2 regions of the Nocardiopsis codii genome follow, and region 2 is predicted to be linked to the other one. Evidence: riboswitches for the same ligand, from Rfam matches in the RefSeq annotation. Region 2 holds a riboswitch; the other holds the start of a gene.
The links. A riboswitch is a leader RNA that binds a small molecule or an ion and turns the genes downstream of it on or off. The one in region 2 is predicted to bind glycine.

Region 1 (11,598 bases), on a different contig from region 2:
TCCAGAACTCACGGCCCGGGGTGGGCGCCTCGCGCTCGATCTCGGAGACGCCCCCCAGCACGTACAGCACGATGCGCCGCACCGGCAGCCCGTACATGCGCGCCACCACCGAGTGGGCGAGCTCGTGCACGAGGACGGACGCGTACAACAGGACCGCGAAGACGAACGCCAGGAGGTAGGAGGAGGCCCCCAGCGCCAGGCGCCCCTCGACGATCCCCCCGTAGACGAGGGTGATCAGCGCCGCCACGATCAACCACGACGGCGTCACGTACACGGGAATGCCGAAGGGGCGGCCCAGGAGCAGCCCCTTGTTCTTGGCGCGGTCGCGGGTTCTGGGCGCGGAGGGATCACTACCGGTGGTCACGTACCAAGGGTACGGGCCGACCGCGCCGAGCCTGTCGTGACCTTCTCATAGGCTCGTCCCATGACCACCGCGCCGCTTCCGACCGCCCTCTCGCCCTCACGGGCCTCCGACTTCCTCCAGTGCCCCCTGCTGTTCCGGTTCCGCACCATCGACCGGCTCCCCGAGGCGCCGAGCGCGGCGGCGCTGCGCGGCACCCTGGTCCACGCCTGCCTGGAACGCCTCTACGAACTCCCCCCCGAGTCGCGCACCCCGCTCAACGCCGTCGCCCTCGTGGACCCGCAGTGGACGAAGATGCGCGACAGGAAACCCGAGCTCGAGGAGCTCTTCGCCGACGAGGGCGAACGCGACACCTGGCTGGAGTCCGCCCGCGCCCTGGTGCGCCGCTACTTCGACCTGGAGAACCCCACCACCCTGGAACCCCGCGACCGCGAGATCCGCCTGGACGTGTCCCTGCCCACCGGGCTCAAACTGCGCGGCTACGTCGACCGCATCGACGTCACCCCGGCCGGCCAGATCCGGATCGTGGACTACAAGACCGGCAAGTCCCCCCACCCCCGGTTCGAGGACAAGGCCCGCTTCCAGATCTTCTTCTACGCCGTGATGATCTGGCGCGACCTCGGCGTCGTCCCCACCCGCCTCCAACTCGTCTACCTCGGCGGCGACGGCGCCGTGCGCTGGTACGACCCGACCGAGGACGAGCTCCGCTCCGCGGAGACCGAGATCGACGGCATCTGGGCGCAGATCGAGGAGGCCGGGCGCACCGGGGTGTGGGAGCCCCGCAAGAGCAAGCTGTGCGGCTGGTGCGAACACCAGGCGCTGTGCCCGGAGTTCGGCGGCACCCCGCCGCCCCTGCCCACCGTCTGAGAGGCCCCTGCCGGCCCGGCACGCCGGAGTTCCACCCGGGGCCGGAGGCCACCCGGTCCGGCTCCTCCCACGATGAGGCACAATCACCCGTGTGCCCGTCTCAGTACTGCTGGTCGACGACCAGCCCCTCGTCCGTGCCGGATTCCGCATGATCCTGGAGTCCGCCCCGCACCTGTCGGTCGTCGGGGAGGCCTCCGACGGCCGCGAGGCGGTGCGGGCCGCCCGGACACTGCTGCCCGACGTCGTCCTCATGGACATCCGCATGGCGGGCATGGACGGCGTCGAGGCCACCAGGCTGATCACCTCCTGGGCCCAACCCCTGGGACACGACGTGCGGGTCCTGGCCCTGACCACCTTCGACCTGGACGAGTACGTGGTGGAGGTCCTGCGCGCGGGCGCGACCGGGTTCCTCCTCAAGGACTCCCCTCCCGCCGAACTCGTGACCGCCGTCGAGGTGGTCGCGAGCGGCGCCGCGGTCGTCGCCCCGCCGGTGCTCCGCCGCCTCCTGGACCGCTTCGCACCGCTGTTCCCATCCGCGGCCGACGACGGCGGCGCCGTCGCCACCCACCTGACCGCCCGCGAACACGAGGTCCTGCGACTCGTGGCGCGCGGCTGGTCCAACGCCGAGATCGCCGCCCACCTCGTCCTGGGCGAGACGACCGTCAAGTCGCACGTGGGAAGCATCCTCACCAAGCTCGAGCTGCGCGACCGCGTCCAGGCGGTGGTGTACGCCTACGAACACGGGCTCGTCATACCCGGACAGCCCGGCACGGACCGCTGAGGAGCACCGCGCCCGCGCGCGCCGGTCGACCGGGCCATCGGCCCGGCGGCCCCCGGCGCGTCGCTGTCGGAGACCCCCACGCCTTGACAGGATGTTCCGGTGATCGAACTCACCGGTGCCCGCCCCTGAACCAGGCGAACCCGACACGTCTGGGCTGCGTCCCCTCTGGGGTTGTCATCAACGCGCCGACCACCATGGGTCCAGGCGAGGAGGGAACGGAGAACAGGGATGCCAAGCAAGCGGGAGCGGCCCGTTCCGCCGAGTGAGGACCGCCTGCTCAGCAGGATGCGTGACTGGCGGGCGGAACACGAGCGGGAGCTGACCCCGGACGGCCTGGACGAGAACGAGGCCGTCAACCTCCCCGACGCGAGGGCCATCGACCTCGTCCTGCGCGTCGGCGAACTCATGCTGGCCAGCGGCGAGGGCACGGAGGCCGTGAGCGAGTCGATGCTCAGCCTCTCGGTCGCCTTCGAGCTGCCCAGGTCGGAGGTGTCGGTCACCTTCACCACCATCACGCTGTCCACCCACCCGGGCGGCGACCAACCGCCCGTCACCGGCGAACGGGTCGTGCGCCGGCGCTCCCTGGACTACTTCCGGGTCAACGAGCTGCACACCCTGGTCCAGCAGGCGGCGCTGGGACTCCTGGAGCTGGAGGACGCCGCCGCGCGCCTGTCCCAGATCCGGCGGGCCCGGATGCCGTACCCGAACTGGGTGATCGTGGTCGGGTTCGGACTGATCGCCTCCAGCGCCAGTGTGATGATGGGCGGCGGCCTGATCGTGGGCGCGGCGGCGTTCATCGCCACCGTGCTGGGCGACCGGACAGCGGTGTTCCTGGCCCGGCGCGGCGTCGCCGAGTTCTACCAGATGGCCGCCGCGGCGGTGGTGGCGGCGACGATCGGCGTGGGCCTGCTCTGGGTGAGCACCACGATGGACCTGGGGCTGCAGGCCGCGGCCATCATCACCGGCAACATCATGGCCCTGCTTCCCGGGCGTCCCCTGGTGTCCAGCCTCCAGGACGGCATCAGCGGCAGCTACGTGTCCGCCGCGGCCCGGCTCCTGGAGACCTTCTTCATCCTGGGAGCGATCGTCTCCGGGGTGGGCGCCGTCGCCTACACGGCGATCCGCCTGGGCGTGCCGATCGACCTCGAGAGCCTGCCCTCGGCGGGCACCTCCCTGGAGGTCCCCGTCCTGATCGGCGCGGCGGGGATCGCGATGGCGTTCGCGATCTCGCTGGCGGTGCCGCCGCGCATGCTCCCGACGATCGGGGCCCTGGGCGTCATGATCTGGGCGATCTACGCCGGGCTGCGCTCCCTCCTGGAGGTGCCGCCGGTCGTGGGCACGGTCGCGGGCGCGGTGGCGGTGGGCGTGGTCGGCCACTGGCTGGCCCGGCGCACCAGACGTCCGGTCCTGCCGTACCTGGTCCCCTCGATCGCGCCGCTGCTGCCCGGCAGCATCCTGTACCGGGGACTGATCGAGATCACCCAGGGCTCGCCCATGTCAGGCCTGCTCAGCGTGGTGGAGGCGGTCATGGTGGGCCTGGCGCTGGGAGCCGGTGTCAACCTCGGCGGAGAGCTGGTGAGAGCCTTCCAGCGCGGCGGGCTGGCGGGGGCCGGGATGCGCAGCCGCCCCGCGGCACGCCGAACGCGTGGCGGGTACTGAGTTCCTTCTGTCCGCAGCCGGACACGCGAGAACCATTGCCGGCCTGCGGGTATCTCACCGTGTGAGAGCGGACGACGACACCCCGGCCAGCACACTCGGCCTAAACCAGAGCAAGCATGTGATGTGAGCCACTACTGTTGGCGTCAGCTCGACGAGGAGCTCATCTGGAACGAAAGGCCTGTCCCATGTGCAGCCACGAACCCGCCTGCCCGTCCTTCGAGGACACCGACCGCGAAGCCGCGCGAGTCGTCTCCAGCCACCCCGAACAAGGATGGAGCCTGCTCTGCAACGGAGTCGTCCTTTTCGAGGACACCGGCGAACTGCTCCCCGACGGGGCGGTTGTCGCCCCGCACCGACCCCGCGCGGCCGCCGCCTGACCCCACCCGCCGACGACCACGACCCGGGGCCCGACCCGCGAACGCACCGGACCCGGGCGACGCAGCCGCCCGCGAAGGAGGGCGCCGCCGCCCGCCACCGGCCGCAGCCGCCGCGCGCGACGGTTCCCGACACGCACACCCGCCCGGAAGGCGCAGAGCCCCGGGCGGTTCCGTGTCACCGGTCGGGCCAGCCCTCGGGCAGCACGTCCTCTCCCCCCATCGCCTCCCGCAACCGGCCACGGAAGTCGGCGTGCACGTCGGCGCCCCACACCAGACCGCTCGGGGTGCGCAGCGCCTGCTCCATGACGGCGCGCAGCGCGTCGGCGCGCGCCTCCCCCTCCACCACCGGAACCGCCAGTAGCGCGTGCATCTGGGTGATGACGGCGAACAGCTCCCCCGCCAACGCGGGCGCGGTGGCCGTCGCCGCGGCCTCCTCCAGGTACGGGGTCCACCACGGCCCCCGCCCGTCCCCCGCGTCCTCGCCCGACGGGGCGGCGAAACCCCGGCGCAGCCGCCTGCGCACCTCGCCCGCGGTCTCCGGGTCCCCGTCCCCCAGGCCCAGCCGCCAGACCCGCTCGGCCGCGTCGGGCTCCCCCCGCAGGGAGAGCAACCCGGCCAGGAGTTCCACGGCCGAGGCCGAGGTACCCGCGTCCGGCCGGGGCGCGTCCTGCGCCCCCTCCCCGGGGTCGACGATCGCGCCGACGTCGGCGATGGCGTGTTCGAGGTGGGACGCCGCGCGCAGCAGACGCAGACCCGGGTCGTCCGCGACCGCCAGGCCGCGTTCGACGGCCGCCGCGGCGGCGCCCGGCAGCCCTCGGCCGAGCAGGCGCCCGGCCAGGTCGCGGGCGGCGTCGACGACGGTGGTCGCGTGCAGTCGACTGATCGGGGCGGGGCCCGGCGGGAGGCCGAGCGCCGCCTCCCAGTGCTCCTCCGCACCGGCGGCGTCCCCGCGGTCCTCCGCGGACCGAGCCAGTCCGTAGCGGGCGACGGCGACGAAGCCGGGGTCTCCCAGGTCGAGGAGCCGGAGCCACACGCTCTCGGCCTCCGCGTACTCCCCGTCCTGTTCGAGGGAGAGCCCGAGGTGGTAGGCGGCCCGCGGGGCGTACCTGGGGTCGCCGGTGGCCACCGCCCGGCGCGCCGCCTCACGGGCGGCGGGAAGGTCGCCCCGCTGGTCCTCGACGACGGCCAGGCCGAGCAGGGCACGGGCCAGCAGCGGCGGGCGCGGGCCCGAGTCGGCGGCCCGCCGGTAGAGCTTGGCGGCGCGTTTGAGGTGGCCGTTCTCGGCGAGGTCCTGAGCCTGGTCGCACAGGTCGGCGGCGTCCCGGGCGGAGGTCGCGTCTGGCTCCCCGGTGTCCTCGGGGTCGGTCGCCGGGGGCGGATCGGCGGGGCCAGAGCGTGCGGGATGTCCGGACGTCGTGGTCATTGCTTCCGCTTTCCATGGGGGCGGCGGGTCCCGCGGTGGGACCCGGGTCCGTGTCGCCGCAACTCTAACGCGGCTCCCGCCGGGAGGCGGCGTCCCGGGCGGCGAGCACACGGATGTCAGCCCCCGACGAGGCGTTCGACCAGGAACCGCCAACCGTCGACCAGGGGGTGGGGGGCTCCCGGCTCCGGCAGTTCGGGGACCTCCTCCGCCGACAGGTACAGCATCAGGGGCCCTTCCAGGGCTGCGGTGAGCTGCACGGTGAGGCCGTCCAGGTGGGCCGGGGGCAGGCCGGCCAGGCCCAGGAGCATGCGGAGGTGGGGCTGGGTCATGCTCGCCGCGCCCGCCGGAGTCGGATGCGAGCGGTCCACGGCGGCCCGCGCGATCGCGTGGTGCTCCAGGAGGAAGGGGACGCGCTCGCACCCGTAGGCGACCAGGCGCCGCACGGGGTCGGCGCCCGGCCCCAGCGGCGGCGGCCCGGACAGGACCCGTTCCTGGAAGCGGCGCTCGTCGTCGTCGAGCAGGGCCCGGAAGATGCCGGCGCGGCTGCCGAAGCGGCGGAAGACCGTGCCCTTGCCCAGTCCGGCCCGTTCGGCGAGGCCGTCCATGGTCACCTGCGAGGTTCCCTGTTCGGCGATCACCGCGCGGGCCGCCTCCAGCAGGCGTTCGCGGTTGCGTGCGGCGTCCGCGCGTTCGCCGCGCGACTTCCCGAAGGGCACCAGGGGCGTAGTCACACGGCCAATCTACCCCGGGAACACTAAGCGGGGTAAAGTCCGTTTATAGTGGAGCATGGTCACGCCGCCGGACGAGCCGTCCGGCGGCGTGAGCACTCCGCATCCCGCGGACACGAACACCCTTGGGGGAAGAGAGCCCGATGAACCTGTTCCGACTGGACGCCAGCATCCTGCCGACCGTCTCCAGCAGCGCCGAGATCGCCGACCTCGCCGAGGCCGAATGGACGGCCGCCCACCCGCAGGGCGCCGTCACCCGCCGCCACCTGGGCACCGACCCGCTGCCCGCCGACGCCTGGGCCCTGGCCACCACCGGCGCCGGCACGGCCGAGGACGACCGCTCCCCGGCCCAGCAGCAGTCCCTGGCCCTGGCGGCCGAACTGGCCGCCGAGCTCCAGGAGGCCGACACCGTGATCCTGGCCGTGCCGCTGTACAACTACGGCGTCTCCCAGCACTTCAAGGCCTGGGTCGATCTGGTGATCGCGGGCGCCGGCCCCACCACCCCCCTGCTGAAGGGCACCCCCACCGTGCTCGCCACCACCCTCGGCGGCGGGTACGGCCCCGGATCCCCCCGCGAGGGCTGGGACCACTCCACCCCCTACCTGGAGCGTGTGATCGCCGACATCTGGCAGGCCGACCTGACGCTCATCAAGCGCGAACTCACCCTGGCCGCGACCACACCGGGCATGGAGGCCCTCAAGGACCTCGCCGAGCAGGAGCACACCCGGGCCCTGGCCGGCGCCCGCGAGGCCGGCCGGGTGCTCGCCGCGCGCTGAGAACTCGGCACCTGTCCGCTGTCGAGGACGGCTGCCTTTACGATGTAGATTCATATGAGGGAATGTGTCACCCGTGTCCCCGGACACGCGGAGGGGCGCCGGTCCGCGGACCGGCGCCCCTCGACCGCGCGGGGCCTACATCGCGAAGGCCTCCGGCGGCGGGCACGAGCAGACCAGGTTGCGGTCACCGTAGGCCTGGTCGATCCGGCCGACCGGCGGCCAGTACTTGTCCATGCGCAGCGACGGCAGCGGGTACGCCGCCTCGGCGCGGGTGTAGCCGTGCTCCCACTCGTCGGCGGTCACCGCCTCCGCGGTGTGCGGGGCGTTGCGCAGGGGGTTGTCCCCGGCGTCCCACTCCCCCGCGGCCACCCGGTCGATCTCGGCGCGGATCGCGATCATCGCCTCCACGAACCGCTCCAGCTCGGCGAGGTTCTCGCTCTCGGTCGGCTCCACCATCAGGGTGCCGTTGACCGGGAAGGACATCGTCGGAGCGTGGAACCCGTAGTCCATCAGCCGCTTGGCCACGTCCTCGTTGCTGATCCCGCTCGCCTTCTGGAGCGGGCGGATGTCGATGACGCACTCGTGCGCCACCAGGCCCCCCTCGCCCGTGTAGAGGACCGGGAAGTACGGCTCCAGCCGCTTGGCCAGGTAGTTCGCGGACAGGACCGCGACCTCGGTGGCGGAGCGCAGGCCCCCCTCGCCCATCATCCGGACGTACGCCCAGGAGATGGGCAGGATGCCCGCCGACCCGAACGGGGCGCCCGACACCGGGCCGACGCCCGTGTGCGGGCCCGCCTCGGACTGGGTCGGGTGGTTGGGCAGGAAGCCGGCCAGGTGCGAGCGGACCGCGACAGGGCCCACACCGGGCCCGCCGCCGCCGTGCGGGATACAGAACGTCTTGTGGAGGTTCAGGTGGCTGACGTCGGCGCCGAACTCGCCGGGCTTGGCCCAGCCGAGGAGCGCGTTCAGGTTGGCGCCGTCGACGTACACCTGGCCGCCGGCCTCGTGGACCAGGCGGCACACCTCGGTGATGGTGTCCTCGTACACGCCGTGCGTGGACGGGTAGGTGACCATGATGGCGGCCAGGTCGTCCGCGTGCCGGGCGGTCTTGGCCCTCAGGTCGTCCAGGTCGACGTTGCCGTTGTCGTCGCAGGCGACCACGGCCACGCGCATGCCCGCCATCACGGCGCTGGCCGCGTTGGTGCCGTGCGCGGAGCTGGGGATGAGGCAGACGTCGCGGTGGGCGTCGCCGCGTGAGCGGTGGTAGCCCCGGATGGCGAGCAGTCCGGCGAACTCGCCCTGTGACCCGGCGTTGGGCTGGAGGGACACGGCGTCGTAGCCGGTGACCTCGGCCAGCCAGGCCTCCAGGTCGCGGATCACGGTCATGCTCCCGGCCGCCTGGTCGAGCGGCGCGAAGGGGTGCAGGCCCGCGAACTCCGGCCAGGTGACGGGCTCCATCTCCGTGGTCGAGTTGAGCTTCATGGTGCAGGAGCCCAGCGGGATCATCGTGCGGTCCAGGGCCAGGTCCCGATCGGACAGGCGGCGCATGTAGCGCAGCAGGGAGGTCTCGCTCCGGTGGGTGTTGAACACCGGGTGGGAGAGGTAGTCGGTCTCCCGGGACAGCCCTGCGGGAAGGCGTCCGGCGGCCCGGTCCACGACCAGTCGCGCCTTGGAGGAGCCGCGCTCGGCCTCGCCGAAGGCCTCCAGCACCGCCTCCAGGTCCGCCTCGGAGGTGGTCTCGTCCACGCTCACGCCGACCGTGTGCTGGTCGACGGTCAGGAGGTTGTACCCGGCCTCCAGCGCGGTCTCCACGACGCCGGCGGCACTGGGCACGCGCACGCGCAGGGTGTCGAAGTAGGCGGAGTGGACGATCTCGAACCCGCGCTCGACGAGGGCGTCGGCCAGGGCCGCGGTGCGGGTGTGCACCTGGCGGGCGATCGCACGCAGTCCGTCGGGGCCGTGGTAGACGGCGTACATCCCGGCCATGATGGCGAGCAGCACCTGCGCGGTACAGATGTTGCTCGTGGCCTTCTCGCGCCGGATGTGCTGTTCGCGGGTCTGCAGGGCGAGCCGGTAGGCGGGCTTGCCCGCGTTGTCCACCGAGACGCCCACCAGGCGGCCGGGCAGCTGGCGGCGCAGCTTCTCCCCGACGGCCATGTAGCCGGCGTGCGGTCCCCCGAACCCGAGCGGGACGCCGAAGCGCTGGGTGGATCCGACGGCGATGTCGGCGCCGAGCTCGCCCGGGCTGCGCAGCAGGGTCAGGGCGAGGATGTCGGCGGCCACCACGGCGAGGGCCCCGCGCTCGTGGGCGGCGGAGACGACCGCGGCCGGGTCGCTCACCGCGCCGCTGGCGGCGGGGTACTGCACGAGGACGCCGAAGGCGTCGCCCTCGGGCAGGCCCTGCGACAGGTCGGCGACGACGACCTCGATGCCGAGGGGCTCGGCGCGGGTGCGGAGGACCTGGAGGGTCTGCGGGAAGACGTCGGCGTCGACGACGAAGACGTCGGCCTTGCTCTTGGAGGCCCGGCGGGCGAGGGTCATGGCCTCGGCCGCGGCGGTCGACTCGTCCAGGAGGGACGCGCCGGAGACCGGCAGGCCGGTCAGGTCGCAGACCATGGTCTGGAAGTTGAGCAGGGCCTCCAGGCGGCCCTGGGAGATCTCGGGCTGGTAGGGCGTGTAGGCCGTGTACCAGGCCGGGTTCTCCATGATGTTGCGGAGGATGACCGGCGGGGTGAAGGTGCCGTAGTACCCCTGGCCGAGCAGGGAGGTGCGCACGTCGTTGCGCGCGGCGAGGTCGCGGAGTTCGGCCAGCGCCTCGGCCTCGCCGATCGCCTCGGGCAGGGCCAGCGGGGCGCTGCGGCCCGGTCCGGTGAGGATGGACTCCGGCACGGCCGCCGCCATGAGCTCGGCGGTGGAGCCGTAGCCGACCGTCTTGAGCATCTCCTGGGTCTCGGCCGGAGTGGGGCCGATGTGGCGGTCGGCGAACACCCTGGCGGGTGCGCCGGGGGTGTTCACGGGCTGGTCGGGCACGGAGACCTCCTGGTGACAGGGCCGAGTGGGCTCGGCGGTGTTCCTCACGGTCTCCCCCTCTGTCACCGGGCACGGACGTGCCCAGGCTTCAGAGCGGCCTTCTCCGCGCGGTCCGTGGTGCCTGAGAGGTTACTGGGGAGTATTGCCCCGTCGGCGCCCCTGCCGGGGTCTCTCCCGCGCGGTATTGACAGCCTGTTGACGCTATGTACATGTGGGGACAGGGCGAATGTCGCCTTTCATCCCTGTTGTGAGTATGACCGTACTCGATGCGCGCTGATGTGGCCGAGTCCGCCCGCGCGTTTCGCCGAACCCGTGCGCGGCGCCACACGGCCGGGAACGCCGGGCCGACCGCCCCTCCCGCGCCGGTGCCGCCCGCGCGGGGGCGCGGATCGCGCCGGTCCGTCGGAGGGAGCACGTGGTCGCGCGGACGGATGTGGAGTGCCGTCGGAAGGCAGTGCTGCCGGAAGGGCGTCGGGGTCGGCCCGCACGCACCGATCCCGACGCCCTTCGCCGTGCCCCCAGGAGTTCCGGGAAGCCCTGTCAGGGGTCTACACGGGTTCGATGCCCTCGACGATCAGCAGGACCTCCTCGGGGTGGCCCTCCACGACGCCGTCGGGGCTCTCCAGAAGTGCGTCCATGACGGTGTCGTCCATGTAGGAGACCTGGACCACCACTCCGGGTTCGGGGACGAAGAGCGCCCCGGCGCCGTTGTAGTGGCCGGTGCCGTCCGGGAGCTCCCTGACGCCGCCTCCGGGCAACGCCTCCTCCAGGGTGGTGCCGCCCTCGCTCTCCGGCTCCAGGTAGGAGTCCACGTCGGTGAAGCTCGCGTGCCGGTAGACCGTGACGTACACGTCGGAGGGGGTGAACACCTCCCGCTCGGGGAGGACCCGGCCGTCGTCGTCGACGAGGTGGTCCACGTCCACGGTGTCGGGCAGCCAGGACCGCTCGACCTCCTCGACGTCGGGCAGGACGAACCCCTCCTGGGAGTACCACGCGTTGACGTCGTGGTCGTAGGGGGTGCCCTCCACGGCGTCGGGGAGGTAGCCGATCTCGTAACCGCTGAGGTCGCCCTCGGCGGGGAGGTAGCCCTGGGCCTCCAGGAACGGTGCGGCCTCCTCCAGGGACATCGCCTCGGAGGGGGCGCTGCCGTCCGGGTTCAGCTCGGGGAGCGCCTCCTGCTCGGAGGAGCTGGGTTCCACCGCCTGAGGGGACGCGCACGCGGCGGTTGCGACCATGAGGACCACTGCGCCCAGCGTCGTGGCGAGAACGGGGGCGAGGGGGGTGTGCTTCTGGCGAAAGGTCATGGGTCCATCGTGCGGGCCGGGCCCGCGGCTGGCATGAGTACGGACACTCAACCGCCCTCCGCGAGGTGTTCGGGCGGCGGTGCGCGGGGCCGAGGAGGGGTGCCACGGGATTCGGCCCGCTTCTCCCGGAGCCACGGCGGGCCGCGGCGCAGCGGGACCCCCCGAGGGGGCGCCGGCCGCGGCCACGCTTGACTGTGACGTGACGTCCGGGTCTTTCCTGGTCGCATGCCGCTCGAACAGTGCCCGGCCGTCGTCTCCTCCCCCGCGTCGCCTCCGCTGAGCCCGCTCGGCA
Region 2 (11,598 bases):
CCGCCTCCGCCTCGCACACCTTCTTCGGCGTCGACCCGGCCGGGGCCGGCTCGGTCGTCGTCACCGAGGGCAACCAGGACTGCCACGTGATCCTGCGCGGCGGTCGCAGCGGCCCCAACTTCGACGCGGAGCCGGTCGGCGCCGCGCTCGACGTCATCGAGAAGGCGGGCCTGCCCCGCCGCCTCATGATCGACGCCAGCCACGCGAACAGCGGCAAGGACCACAAGCGCCAGCCCGGCGTGGCCGCGGCGATCGCGGCCCAGGTCGCCGAGGGCCAGAGGGGCATCATCGGCGTCATGCTGGAGAGCTACATCGTCGAGGGCGCCCAGAAGCTCGGTGACCCGGCGGACCTGACCTACGGCCAGTCGATCACCGACAAGTGCATGGGGTGGGAGATCACCGGCGAGGTGCTGGAGCAGCTCGCCGAGGCCGTGCGCCGGCGCCGCAAGAACGCCGCCTGACACACCCCTGCTCCCGCCGACCCCGGCGGTTTCCGGGGACGGCGGGAGCAGGGCCGGTCCGATCGGGCCGTGAGCGGTTCGCGCGAGCGCCCGGCCGGGGCTTCCCGGCCGGGCGCTGTGCGTGGGGCGTGGAGGTCCCGGGCGGCGCCGTCGGGGAAGCGGTGCCGCGGCGGGCCTGCGGGGGTCCCGTGCGAGACGCACCGCCGGGGACCGGTCGGCCCTCAGGCGGTCCGGATGTCCTTCACGACCTCGCCGCCCTGCACCACCAGCACCACGCGGCCCGGGTCTCCGAGCAGCGCGACGTCGACCAGCGGGTCGCCGTCGCACACGACCAGGTCGGCGAGCTTGCCCGCCTCCACGGTTCCGACCCGGTCCGCCGTGCCGAGCAGCTCGGCGGCGTTGCGCGTGCCCGCCACGATCGCGTCCATGGGGCTCATCCCCACCGACACCAGGTGGCGCAGCTCGTTCAGGTTGCGCCCGTGCTCGGAGATGCCCGCGTCGGTGCCCATGGCGACCCGGACGCCCCGCCGCACGGCCTCGGTGATCCGCTCGAAGGTGCGGTCGGCGAGGGCGCGCTTGGTCTCGACGGCCTTCGGCGTCATCAGGTGGACGCGGTCCTCGAAGTCGAAGGTGGCCAGCGTCGGCACCAGGAAGGTCCCCCGCTCCAGCATCAGGTCGATGCCCTCGTCGTCCACCAGGTAGCCGTGCTCGATGCTGGCCGCTCCGCCCAGGACCGCGTTGCGGATGCCCGCCGCTCCCTGCGCGTGGGCGGCGACGGGCCGGCCGCCGTGGCGGGAGGCCTCCTCCACGATGACGGCGATCTCCTCCGACGTCAGCCCCTCGTCGTCGGGGGTGTCCGACGGACTCGACACCCCGCCCGTCGCGCACACCTTGATGACGTCGGCCCCGTCGCGCATGAGGCGCCGCGCGGCCACCCGCGCCTCCTGCGGGGAGTCGACGATCTCGGTCACCGACAGCCCGTGCGCGTGGGGGTCGTGGCCGGAGGGGAGCGTGAAGTCGGCGTGGCCGCCCGTGTGGCTCATCAGCCGCAGCGCGACCCGCATGCGGGGGCCGGGCACGAGGCCGCTCGCCTGCGCGGTGCGGAACCCGGCGTCGGCGCCGCCGAGGTCGCGGACTCCGGTCACGCCCGCCGCCAGGGTGACCCGCATGCGCTCGGCGGTCTCCAGGGCGTGCAGGCTCAGCGGGATGTCCGCGTGGTTGGCGGCCAGCGCCCGGCCGTCGGCGACACCGAGGTGGACGTGGGTGTCGATGAACCCGGGCAGGAGGGTGCGCCCGCCCAGGGACACGGTCCGCGTCGCCCCGTCGGTCTCCGGCGCGCCCGCCGCGGGCCCGGCGTAGGCGACCGTGCCGTCCTCGACCAGCACGGCGGCGTCGGCGACCGGGGGCGCCCCGGTCCCGTCGATCAGGGTCAGGTCTCGGTACAGGGTCCTGGTGCCGGTCATGACGACTCCTCACGTCGGTGGTGCGGTGGTGCGGGGTGCGGTGGTGTGCGGTGGCGCCCGCCCCGCGCCGCTGCGGGAACGGGCGGGGGCCGGGACCCGCGGACGCGGGCCCCGGCCGTGCGGTCGGGTCAGAGGCGCGCGTTCATCCCGGGGCCGATGGGGATGCCGCCGAAGTAGAAGACCGCCAGCACCCCGATCCACAGGACGGTGAACACGATCGTGAAGGGCAGGCACCGGGCGATCACGGTGCCGATGCCCGCCTTGGGCTCGTAGGCGCGCAGGAACCCCAGCATGATCACCAGGTACGGGCTGAGCGGGGACAGGACGTTCGAGGTCGAGTCGCCGATGCGGAACGCGGCCTGGACGAACCCGGGCTCGTAGCCGAGCAGCGCGAACATCGGCACGAAGACCGCCGCGAGCAGAGCCCACATGGCCGAGCCGGAGATGATGAACAGGTTCACCAGGAACGCCAGGAGGATGAAGCACAGGATCGCGCCGAAGCCCGTGAACCCGGTGGCCTCCAGGCCCTCGGCCCCCTGGATGGCGATCCAGCTGGACAGGTTGGTCCAGTTGAACAGCGCCAGGAACTGGGCCATCACGAACGCCAGCACGATGAACGGCGACATCTCCTTGACCGTCTGGCCCATCACCAGCGCCAGGTCGGACCCCTTGCGGATGCTCCCGGTCACGACACCGTAGGTGACGCCGGGGAGGAGCAGCACCATGAGGACGATGAAGACCACCGAGCTGAGCAGCGGGGACTCCGGCAGGAAGGCGCCGTCCGCGTTGCGCATCGGTGCGCCCGGGGGCAGGCACAGGACGAGGACCCCGGCGACGGTCAGCAGCAGGGCCGCCCCGGCCCAGCGCAGGCCGCGCCGCTCGACGTCGGTGAGGTTCGGGTCCATGGCCTTGGCCTCGGCCTCCTCGGTGCCCACCTCGACCCGGACCTTGTCGCGGGTGATCCCCCGGCGGACCAGGGACGGCTCCAGGACGCGGTCGATCATGAGACCGGCGGCGAAGCTGAGGATGAGCGCGATGGTGAGGGTGATGAAGTAGTTGGACACCGGGCTGACGTGGGTGCCCAGCCCGACCGGTCCGGCGGCGGCGTTGGTGATGCCGGACAGCAGCGCGTCGGTGCTGGTGATGAACGGGCTGCAGCTGAACGCGGCCGTGGCCGCGGCGTAGGCGCCGAGAAGGCCCGCGACCGGGTGCCGGCCGGCGGCCTTGAACACCATGGCGGCCAGCGGCGGGATGACCACCATGGCCGCGTCGCTCATGATGCTGCCGGAGACCGCGACGAACGAGGCGACGTAGGGCAGCAGCCAGCGCGGGGCTCCGCCGAAGGCACGGCGCACCAGTGCGGTGAGGAGCCCGGTCCGCTCGGCCACGCCCACGCCGAGCAGGACCGTGAGGACGACGCCGAGCGGCGGGAACGACACGAAGTTGGTGACCAGCGACGTGGTCAGCCAGGTGACGCCCTCGGCCGAGAAGAAGCTCCTCACGGGCTGCGCGCCGTCCTCGCTCCCGGGCACCTCGACCGTGGCCCCGCCGAGGGACATGATCGTTGACAGGACCGCGACGACCGCGAAGAGGATCAGGAACAGGACGAACGGGTCGGGGATCTTGTTGCCGACGCGCTCGATGCCGTCGAGCGTGCGGGCGAGGAGGTGGGGGCGCTCCTGCGCGGTCCCACCGCCGGTCGCGCCCTTCTTGGGGCTCTGCGTGGTCATGGTTACCTCACCGGGGGTCGGGGGCGGGGGCGGTCAGGCCGTGGTCGGCTCCGGTCGGGTGGCGGTGGTGTCCTTGTGGACGGCGCCGTCCTTGACGACCACCGTGATGTTGTCCGGGTCGCCCGGCAGCGTGATGTCGCGGAGGGGGTCGCCGGCGCAGACGACGATGTCGGCGCGCTTGCCGACCTGGAGGGTGCCGACCTGGTCGGCGACCCCCAGGAGTTCGGCGGCCTCGCGGGTCCCGGCGAGGAGTGCGCCCATGGGCGTCATGCCGTGCTCGACGAGCAGGGCCAGCTCCCGGAGGTTGCGGCCGTGCGGGAAGATGCCGGAGTCGGTGCCCAGGGCGACGCGCACCCCGGCGGCGACGGCGGCGGAGATGTTCTCGCCGAGGTGCTCCTGGAGCCTGAGCTTCTTCTCCACCGCGTAGCCGGCCGACTTCGCGGGGTCGGGCGGGGTGGTGGCGGTGGCCAGGGTCGGGACGAGGAAGGCCCCGGTGCGGAGCATCATCTCGATGCCCTCGGCGTCGATCTCGTAGCCGTGCTCGACGCTGGTGACCCCGGCGGTGAGCGCGTTGCGGATGCTGCGGGCGCTCTGGGCGTGGGCGGCGACCGGGATGCCGTGCGCGGCGGCCTCGCGGACGACGACCGTCATCTCCTCGATGTTGAGCCCGTCGTGCCAGGGGGTGTCCTGGGGGCTCCACACGCCGCCGCTGGCCATGACCTTGATGACCCCCGCGCCCTTGCGCATGACCTCGCGGGTACCGCGCAGGACCTCCGCCACGCCGTCGGTGTTGATGGACACCGCTCCGCCGGGGCCCAGCGCGGTGCCGAAGTCGAAGCCGCAGCAGGTGCGGAAGTCCCCGTGGCCGCCGGTGGGGCCGAGGGCGCGGTAGGCGGTGGTGATGCGGGGCCCCGGGACGATGCCCTCCTCCACGGCGCGGACCACCGCGAGGTCGAGCCCCGCGAGGTCCCGGACGCTGGTCACGCCGGCGTCGAGGGTGGCGCGCAGCCGGGGGATGGCCGTGTAGTAGCCGTAGTGGGGCGGCTGGTGCAGGAGCGCGGCGGGGTTCAGGCCGTCGCCCTCCATGGTCATGTGTACGTGGGCGTCGACGAACCCGGGGAGGACGGTGCCGCCGCGGGCGTCGATCTCGCGGTGCGGGGCGGTGATCCCGGGGGCCTGGGCGGCGGGCCCCATCCAGTCGATGCGGCCGTCGCGGGCCACGACCACCCAGTCCTCGCGCGGTCCCGCGCCGGTCGCGTCCACGACCACCCCGTTGCGAACGACGACAGTGGTCTCCTCCGAAGGCATCGGCTCCACCTTCACCCTTCTCCTCGCCAAAGCACCGGACTTCCTTTTCCATAATGTGAAAGAAATAGCCCGACCTTGGTTAACGTCATGGAAACATGCAGCTCAGAGCCGTCTGTCGGCTGTGCGAAAACCTACGCTCGGCCTCCCCTAAGATGCGCAGATCGCCGGAAAAGAGTTTTTCGAGGACGCTGATGCCGGAATCCACCACCCCCAACGAGTTCGACCTCTCACTCGTCAACGCCCTCCAGATGGCCCCCCGCGCCACCTGGGCCGAGCTGTCGCCGATCCTGGAGGTGGACCCGACCACGCTCGCGCGCAGGTGGAAGCGGTTGGAGGAGGAGGGGCTCGCACGGATCGCCGTCTTCCCCCGGCAGCGCGTCATGGCACGGCGCAACCTCTCCTACGTGGAGCTCAGCTGCCGCAACGGCACCGTCGAACGGGTCGCCGCCGCACTGGCGGAGGACCGGGACACCCTCAGCATCCAGTTCGTGGCGGGGTCGCACCAGCTGATGCTCACCGTGATCCCCGGCGCCGGACTGGCCGACTACCTGCTCAACTGGGTCGGCGGCTTCCCCGACGTGGTCTCCTACCGCGTGCACGTGGTGACGGAGGTCCCCCGTGAGGCCTACCTGTGGCAGGTCCGCGCCCTGTCACCCCGGCAGCGGAGCCGGCTGCGATCCCTCGCCCCCGCGGTGAGCCCCCGACCGGACGAGGACCGCGTCACCCCGCTCGACCAGCGGATCATCGACCTGCTGTGCGACAACGCGCGACTCGGCTACCAGCAGATCGCCGAACACCTCGACATCGCGCCGACGACCGCCGCCCGCCGCGTCAACCGGCTCCTGCGCCAGTCCCTCGTCGGGCTGCGCTGCGACATCTCCCGCGCCCGCATGGGCTGGCACGCGGCCGCCACCCTCTGGGGGACCGTGGACCCCCGGGTCCTGGAGGGGGCCAGGGACCTGGGCGAGCGCATTCCCGAGGTGCGCCTGTGCACCACCATCGCCGGGCCGGAGAACACCCTGTTCATCCTGTGGCTGCGCAACGCCCCCGACCTGACCCGGGTGGAGCGGCAGCTCCTGGAGGAGCTTCCCGGCCTGCGCATCGCGGACCGGCGGATGACACTGCGCACCTTCAAGTTCATGGGCGGGGTGATGGACGGCGACCAGCGCTTCACCAGGTCGGTCCCCGTGCAGCTGGTGCCGGCCGGGGCGCCGTGACGCCGGGGCGCCCGGTCGGCATGGGGCGGACCGGCCGGGGTCAGTCCCCCGCGGCCTCCCCGGGAAGCGCGCCGAGCTCCACCAGCAGCTCGCGGGCCAGGGGCTCGCGCAGCTCGGCGTTCGCGTCCTCGTCCATCTCCATGCGCAGGGCGAACGTGTACAGGTCCGCACCGCGCTCCACCCAGCCGACCCACCAGCCGGGGGCGGGATCGACGTCCACCGCCCAGCCGCTCTTGGCGTAGAGGGTGTGGCCGTCGCCCTCCTCGACGAGGGCGATCTCGCGCAGCGCCTCCTGGTGGGCCCGGTCCGCCGGCAGCTCCGCGCGGGCCAGCGAGGCCAGGAACTCGGTCTGCTCCACGGCGGAGATCTCCAACGGACCCTCCAGCCAGAACCGGTCCCGCACGTCCTCGCCGCCGACGTCCCGGTTCCCGTACTCGAACCGGTCCACCCAGGCCGCCATCCGCTCGTGCCCGACCCTGCGGGCCAGCTCCTGGTAGACCGGGAAGTTCGAGGCGGGGAAGGCCTCCCTCAGGGACATGTCCTGTTCCCATGCGTCGACGCGCTGCGGTTCGCCGCCGTAGGGCAGCACCTCGTCCAGGCCCGACACCGCTCCCGTCTCCAGGCCGATCAGGGTGTTGGCCATCTTGAACGTGGACGCGGGCACCGCGCGCTCGTGGGCGGCGTCCGCCCCGACGACGGTCGACTCCCTGGCGCGGGTGTCGTGGAGCACGAACGTGCCCTCCACCCCCGCGTCGTCGAACACCGACTCCAGGTCCGGCCGCTCCACCGTGGTCACGTCGCCGCGCTGTTCCGGCGGTCGCGCCCCCGCCAGACCCTCGTCCGGCGCCTCGGACCCGGCGTCGCCGCCCTGCGCACACGCGGTCCCGGCGACCAGGGTGAGGGCGCACCCGGCGGCGAGCACCGCGGCCGCGCGCGCCGCTCCGGACCGCCGCGGCCTCCCCCGTACCACCGGAACCACTGTCTCCCCCGGTCGGCCCGTCGTCCGGATCCCGTGCTCGTCGGCTCGCACCGTTCATCCCTCCCACGCAGGAAGCCCGTCCCCGGCTCACGCTAACCTCTGGCACGCCCCGCCGCGAAGGGTTCGGGGAGACTGCCGCCGCCCGGATCACGGCTCCTGCGCCGCCGCGGAGGGGCCCTCCCCCGGCACGGGCACCCTCGGGTGCCGTGTTCGCCCGCTGCTAGGCTGAGCGTGTTGCTGACCCCGTACGGGAGAGTGCCCGCGTATCCATCTCGGGCCGCCGAAGGAGCAATCCCTCCCCAAGACAACCTCTCAGGCACAGCGGACCGTACGGGCGAGACCACTCTGGAAAGCAGGGACAGGCGTCCCTCGCCGAAGGTGCAAGCCACGCCGAGCGCGCGGTGAAGCTCTCAGGCACAGATGACAGAGGGGGAGGATGGCAACGCCTCTGCACGACACGACGCCCATCCTCTCGGGAGTGCCCATGTCAGATCCCGCATCAGCGCCGCGCGCCACCGCGCTCCGCGAGGTCCACGAGAAGGCCGGTGCCACGCTCGTCGACTTCGCCGGATGGCTCATGCCGCTGCGCTACGGCAGCGAGACCGCCGAGCACAAGGCGGTCCGCGAGGCCGCCGGACTCTTCGACCTCTCCCACATGGGCGAGATCCGCCTCACCGGACCGCAGGCCGCCGCGGCCCTCGACTTCGCCCTGGTCGGCCACCTGTCCAAGGTCAAGGTCGGCCGCGCCCGCTACACCATGATCACCAACGCCGAGGGCGGCGTCCTGGACGACCTCATCGTCTACCGGCTGGGCGAGGAGGAGTACCTCGTCGTGGCCAACGCCGCCAACGTGCCCGCGGTCTCCGCCGCGCTGGCCGAACGCGCCGGCGGCTTCGACGTCGAGGTCGCTGACGAGTCCGCCGACCACGCGCTGATCGCGGTCCAGGGGCCGCGCGCCGTCGAGATCCTGGCGCCGCTCACCGACGCGGACCTGGACGACATCCGCTACTACGCGGGCTACGAGCACACCGTCGCCGGTCAGCCCGTCCTGCTCGCCCGCACCGGCTACACGGGCGAGGACGGTTTCGAGATCTTCGTGCGGCCCGCCGAGAAGGCGCCCCAGGTCTGGGACGCCCTCATGGCCGAGGGCGAGCGGCACGGGCTCGTACCGGCCGGGCTGTCGGCCCGCGACACCCTCCGCATGGAGGCCGGGATGCCCCTGTACGGGCAGGAGCTCACCGACGGGCTCACCCCCTTCGACGCCGGGCTGGGCCGCGTGGTCAAGTTCGAGAAGGACGGCGACTTCGTGGGCCGTACGGCCCTGGAGGAGGCGTCCCGCACCTCCCGCCCCCGCCGTCTCATCGGCCTCGTCGCGCGCGGTCGCCGCCCGCTGCGCAGGGGCCAGGACGTCCTCCGCGACGGCGTGACCGTCGGCACCCTCACCAGTGGCGCGCCCTCCCCCACCCTGGGCCGCCCCATCGCCATGGCCTACGTGGACGGCGACCTCGACACCACGACCGGCGCGTTCACCGTGGACGTGCGCGGAAGGGGCGAGGACGTCGACGTGGTCGAACTGCCGTTCTACAAGCGGCAGTCGTAGGAGCAGGGGCCTTCACACCCCGAAGGCCCGTACGCCCCGCACGGCGGGATCCCCGGACCGGGGACCGGCACGCACGGGGCGCGACCGGGCGTAGGCCGGGCCGGGCAACCGTACGGGCGCGCGGCAGGAAAATGGAACACCTCCAAGGAGAGTTGAAGTGAGCGTTCCCACGGAGCTGGGTTACACGGCCAAACACGAGTGGGTCGTGGTCGAGGACGGGATCGCCACCGTCGGCATCACGTCCTTCGCCGCCGAGGCCCTGGGCGACATCGTCTACGTCGAGCTGCCCGGGGTCGGCAGCGAGGTGACCGCCGGAGAGCCGAGCGGAGAGGTGGAGTCCACCAAGTCCGTCAGCGACATCTACTCGCCGGTGAGCGGAGAGGTCGTCGAGGTCAACGAGTCCCTCGAGGACTCGCCCGAGACGATCAACTCCGCCCCCTTCGAGGGCGGCTGGCTGTTCAAGGCCCGGATCACCGGGGAACCCTCCGGACTGCTCTCCGCCGAGGAGTACACGAAGCTGACCGAAGGCGAGGAGTAGGCCCCCGATGGCTACTGACAACACGCTCAACCAGACCCTGAGCGAACTGGACCCCGAGGTGTCGGCCGCGGTCGACGCGGAGCTGGCCCGCCAGCGCGACACCCTGGAGATGATCGCCTCGGAGAACTTCGCCCCCCAGGCGGTGATCGAGGCGCAGGGCACCGTCCTGACCAACAAGTACGCCGAGGGCTACCCCGGCCGCCGCTACTACGGCGGGTGCGAGCACGTCGACGTCGTGGAGCAGCTCGCGATCGACCGCGCCAAGGCGCTGTTCGGCGCCGAGCACGCGAACGTGCAGCCGCACTCGGGCGCACAGGCCAACACGGCCGTGTACTTCGCGCTGCTCAGGCCGGGTGACACCATCCTGGGCCTGGACCTGGCCCACGGCGGCCACCTCACCCACGGCATGCGGATCAACTACTCCGGCAAGATCCTCAACGCGGTGGCCTACCACGTGCGCGACGAGGACGGCACCGTCGACTACGACGAGGTCCAGGCGCTCGCCAAGGAGCACCAGCCGAAGATGATCGTCGCGGGCTGGTCGGCGTACCCGCGCCAGCTGGACTTCGCCCGCTTCCGGGAGATCGCCGACTCCGTCGGCGCCCTGCTGATGGTCGACATGGCGCACTTCGCGGGCCTGGTCGCCGCCGGGCTGCACCCCAACCCGGTGCCGTTCGCCGACGTGGTCACCACCACCACGCACAAGACGCTGGGCGGCCCGCGCGGCGGCATGATCCTCGCCAAGTCCGAGTTCGGCAAGAAGATCAACTCCGCGGTGTTCCCCGGCATGCAGGGCGGACCGCTGGAGCACGTGATCGCCGCCAAGGCGGTCTCGTTCAAGGTCGCCGCGGGCGAGGAGTTCGCCGAGCGCCAGCGCCGCACCATCAGCGGTGCGCGCCTGCTCGCCGAGCGCCTCACCCGGCCGGACATGGCCGAGGTCGGCGTCAAGGTCGCCTCCGGGGGCACGGACGTGCACCTGGTCCTGGTGGACCTGGTCGACTCCCAGCTCAACGGCCAGGAGGCCGAGGACCGCCTGCACGACATCGGGATCACGGTCAACCGCAACGCGGTGCCCAACGACCCGCGTCCGCCGATGGTCACCTCCGGCCTGCGGATCGGCACCCCGGCCCTGGCCACCCGCGGTCTGGGTGACGAGGACTTCACCGAGGTCGCCGACGTCATCGCCGAGGCGCTCAAGCCGGAGTTCGACGCGGACGCGCTGCGCGGCCGGGTCCAGGCACTGACCGCCAAGTACCCGCTCTACCCCAACCTGTAGGGCATCCGCCGTGCGGGGCCCGCGCCCCGCACGGCACACCTGAACTCCGGGCCCTGTACTCAATGAGGAGGACAGCCATGGCCATCAGCGCGTTCGACCTGTTCAAGATCGGTATCGGACCGTCCAGTTCCCACACGGTCGGCCCGATGAAGGCGGCACGCACGTTCGCGGCCGGGCTGCGCGAGGCCGGCCTGGACGACGGCACCGCCCGCGTCAGGGCCGAGCTGTACGGGTCCCTGGCCCTCACCGGCAAGGGGCACGGGAGCGACACGGCCGTGGTGCTGGGGCTGATGGGGCACACCCCCGAGCACGTGGACGTGGACGCGGTCCCCGCGCTCGTCCAGGGGGTGCGTGACGAGCAGGCCCTGTACCTGGGCGGCCCGGACGGGCCCCGGGTGGCCTTCGACCCGGCCGTCGACGTGGACTTCCGCCGCAGGGAGAACCTGCCCGACCATCCGAACGGGATGCGGTTCGTGGCGCTGGACTCCCGGGGCGCCGAGCTGGCCGCGAAGGTCTACTACTCGGTGGGCGGCGGTTTCGTCGTGGACGAGCGCGCCGCGGGGGCCGACCGGATCACACCGGACGCCACCGTCGTCCCGCACCCGTTCGACAGCGCCGAGGAGCTGCTGCGGATCTGCGCCGACACCGGCATGTCGATCAGCGCGGTGATGCTCGCCAACGAGCAGGCGTTCGGGCGCACCCCGGAGCAGATCCGCGCCGAACTCCTGGTCATCTGGGCGGCCATGCGGCAGTCCGTGCGCCGGGGCGTGACGACCGAGGGCAGCCTGCCGGGCGGCCTGAAGGTGCCGCGCCGGGCGCACCGCCTGTACCGGCAGCTGGGCGGGAACTGCGACGAGGCGGGCCTGCTGGCACCGACCGGGGTGGACCCCGACCCGATGCGCGGGAGCGACTGGATCACCCTGTACGCCCTGGCCGTCAACGAGGAGAACGCGGCGGGCGGGCGCGTGGTCACGGCTCCGACCAACGGCGCCGCGGGCATCGTCCCGGCGGTGCTGCACTACTACC

Region 1: another riboswitch for glycine. It lies ahead of gcvP (aminomethyl-transferring glycine dehydrogenase); the one in region 2 lies ahead of gcvT (glycine cleavage system aminomethyltransferase GcvT).

The regions. Positions count from the first base shown of each region.
Region 1 covers NZ_JAUZMY010000034.1:50,157-61,754, forward strand. The annotation lists gene Q8791_RS26455 (site-2 protease family protein) at 1-364, opposite strand, end outside; gene Q8791_RS26460 (RecB family exonuclease) at 425-1,228, shown strand; gene Q8791_RS26465 (response regulator transcription factor) at 1,320-2,009, shown strand; gene Q8791_RS26470 (threonine/serine exporter family protein) at 2,238-3,668, shown strand; gene Q8791_RS26475 (DUF5999 family protein) at 3,854-4,045, shown strand; gene Q8791_RS26480 (tetratricopeptide repeat protein) at 4,221-5,468, opposite strand; gene Q8791_RS26485 (TetR/AcrR family transcriptional regulator) at 5,585-6,199, opposite strand; gene Q8791_RS26490 (FMN-dependent NADH-azoreductase) at 6,340-6,972, shown strand; gene gcvP (aminomethyl-transferring glycine dehydrogenase) at 7,108-10,002, opposite strand; glycine riboswitch at 10,101-10,189, opposite strand; gene Q8791_RS26500 (hypothetical protein) at 10,551-11,306, opposite strand.
Region 2 covers NZ_JAUZMY010000001.1:432,008-443,605, forward strand. The annotation lists gene Q8791_RS01670 (3-deoxy-7-phosphoheptulonate synthase) at 1-461, shown strand, start outside; gene Q8791_RS01675 (metal-dependent hydrolase family protein) at 683-1,924, opposite strand; gene Q8791_RS01680 (AbgT family transporter) at 2,053-3,654, opposite strand; gene Q8791_RS01685 (metal-dependent hydrolase family protein) at 3,688-4,962, opposite strand; gene Q8791_RS01690 (Lrp/AsnC family transcriptional regulator) at 5,154-6,179, shown strand; gene blaOXA (class D beta-lactamase) at 6,220-7,149, opposite strand; glycine riboswitch at 7,397-7,497, shown strand; gene gcvT (glycine cleavage system aminomethyltransferase GcvT) at 7,643-8,758, shown strand; gene gcvH (glycine cleavage system protein GcvH) at 8,916-9,296, shown strand; gene Q8791_RS01710 (serine hydroxymethyltransferase) at 9,304-10,572, shown strand; gene Q8791_RS01715 (L-serine ammonia-lyase) at 10,650-11,598, shown strand, end outside.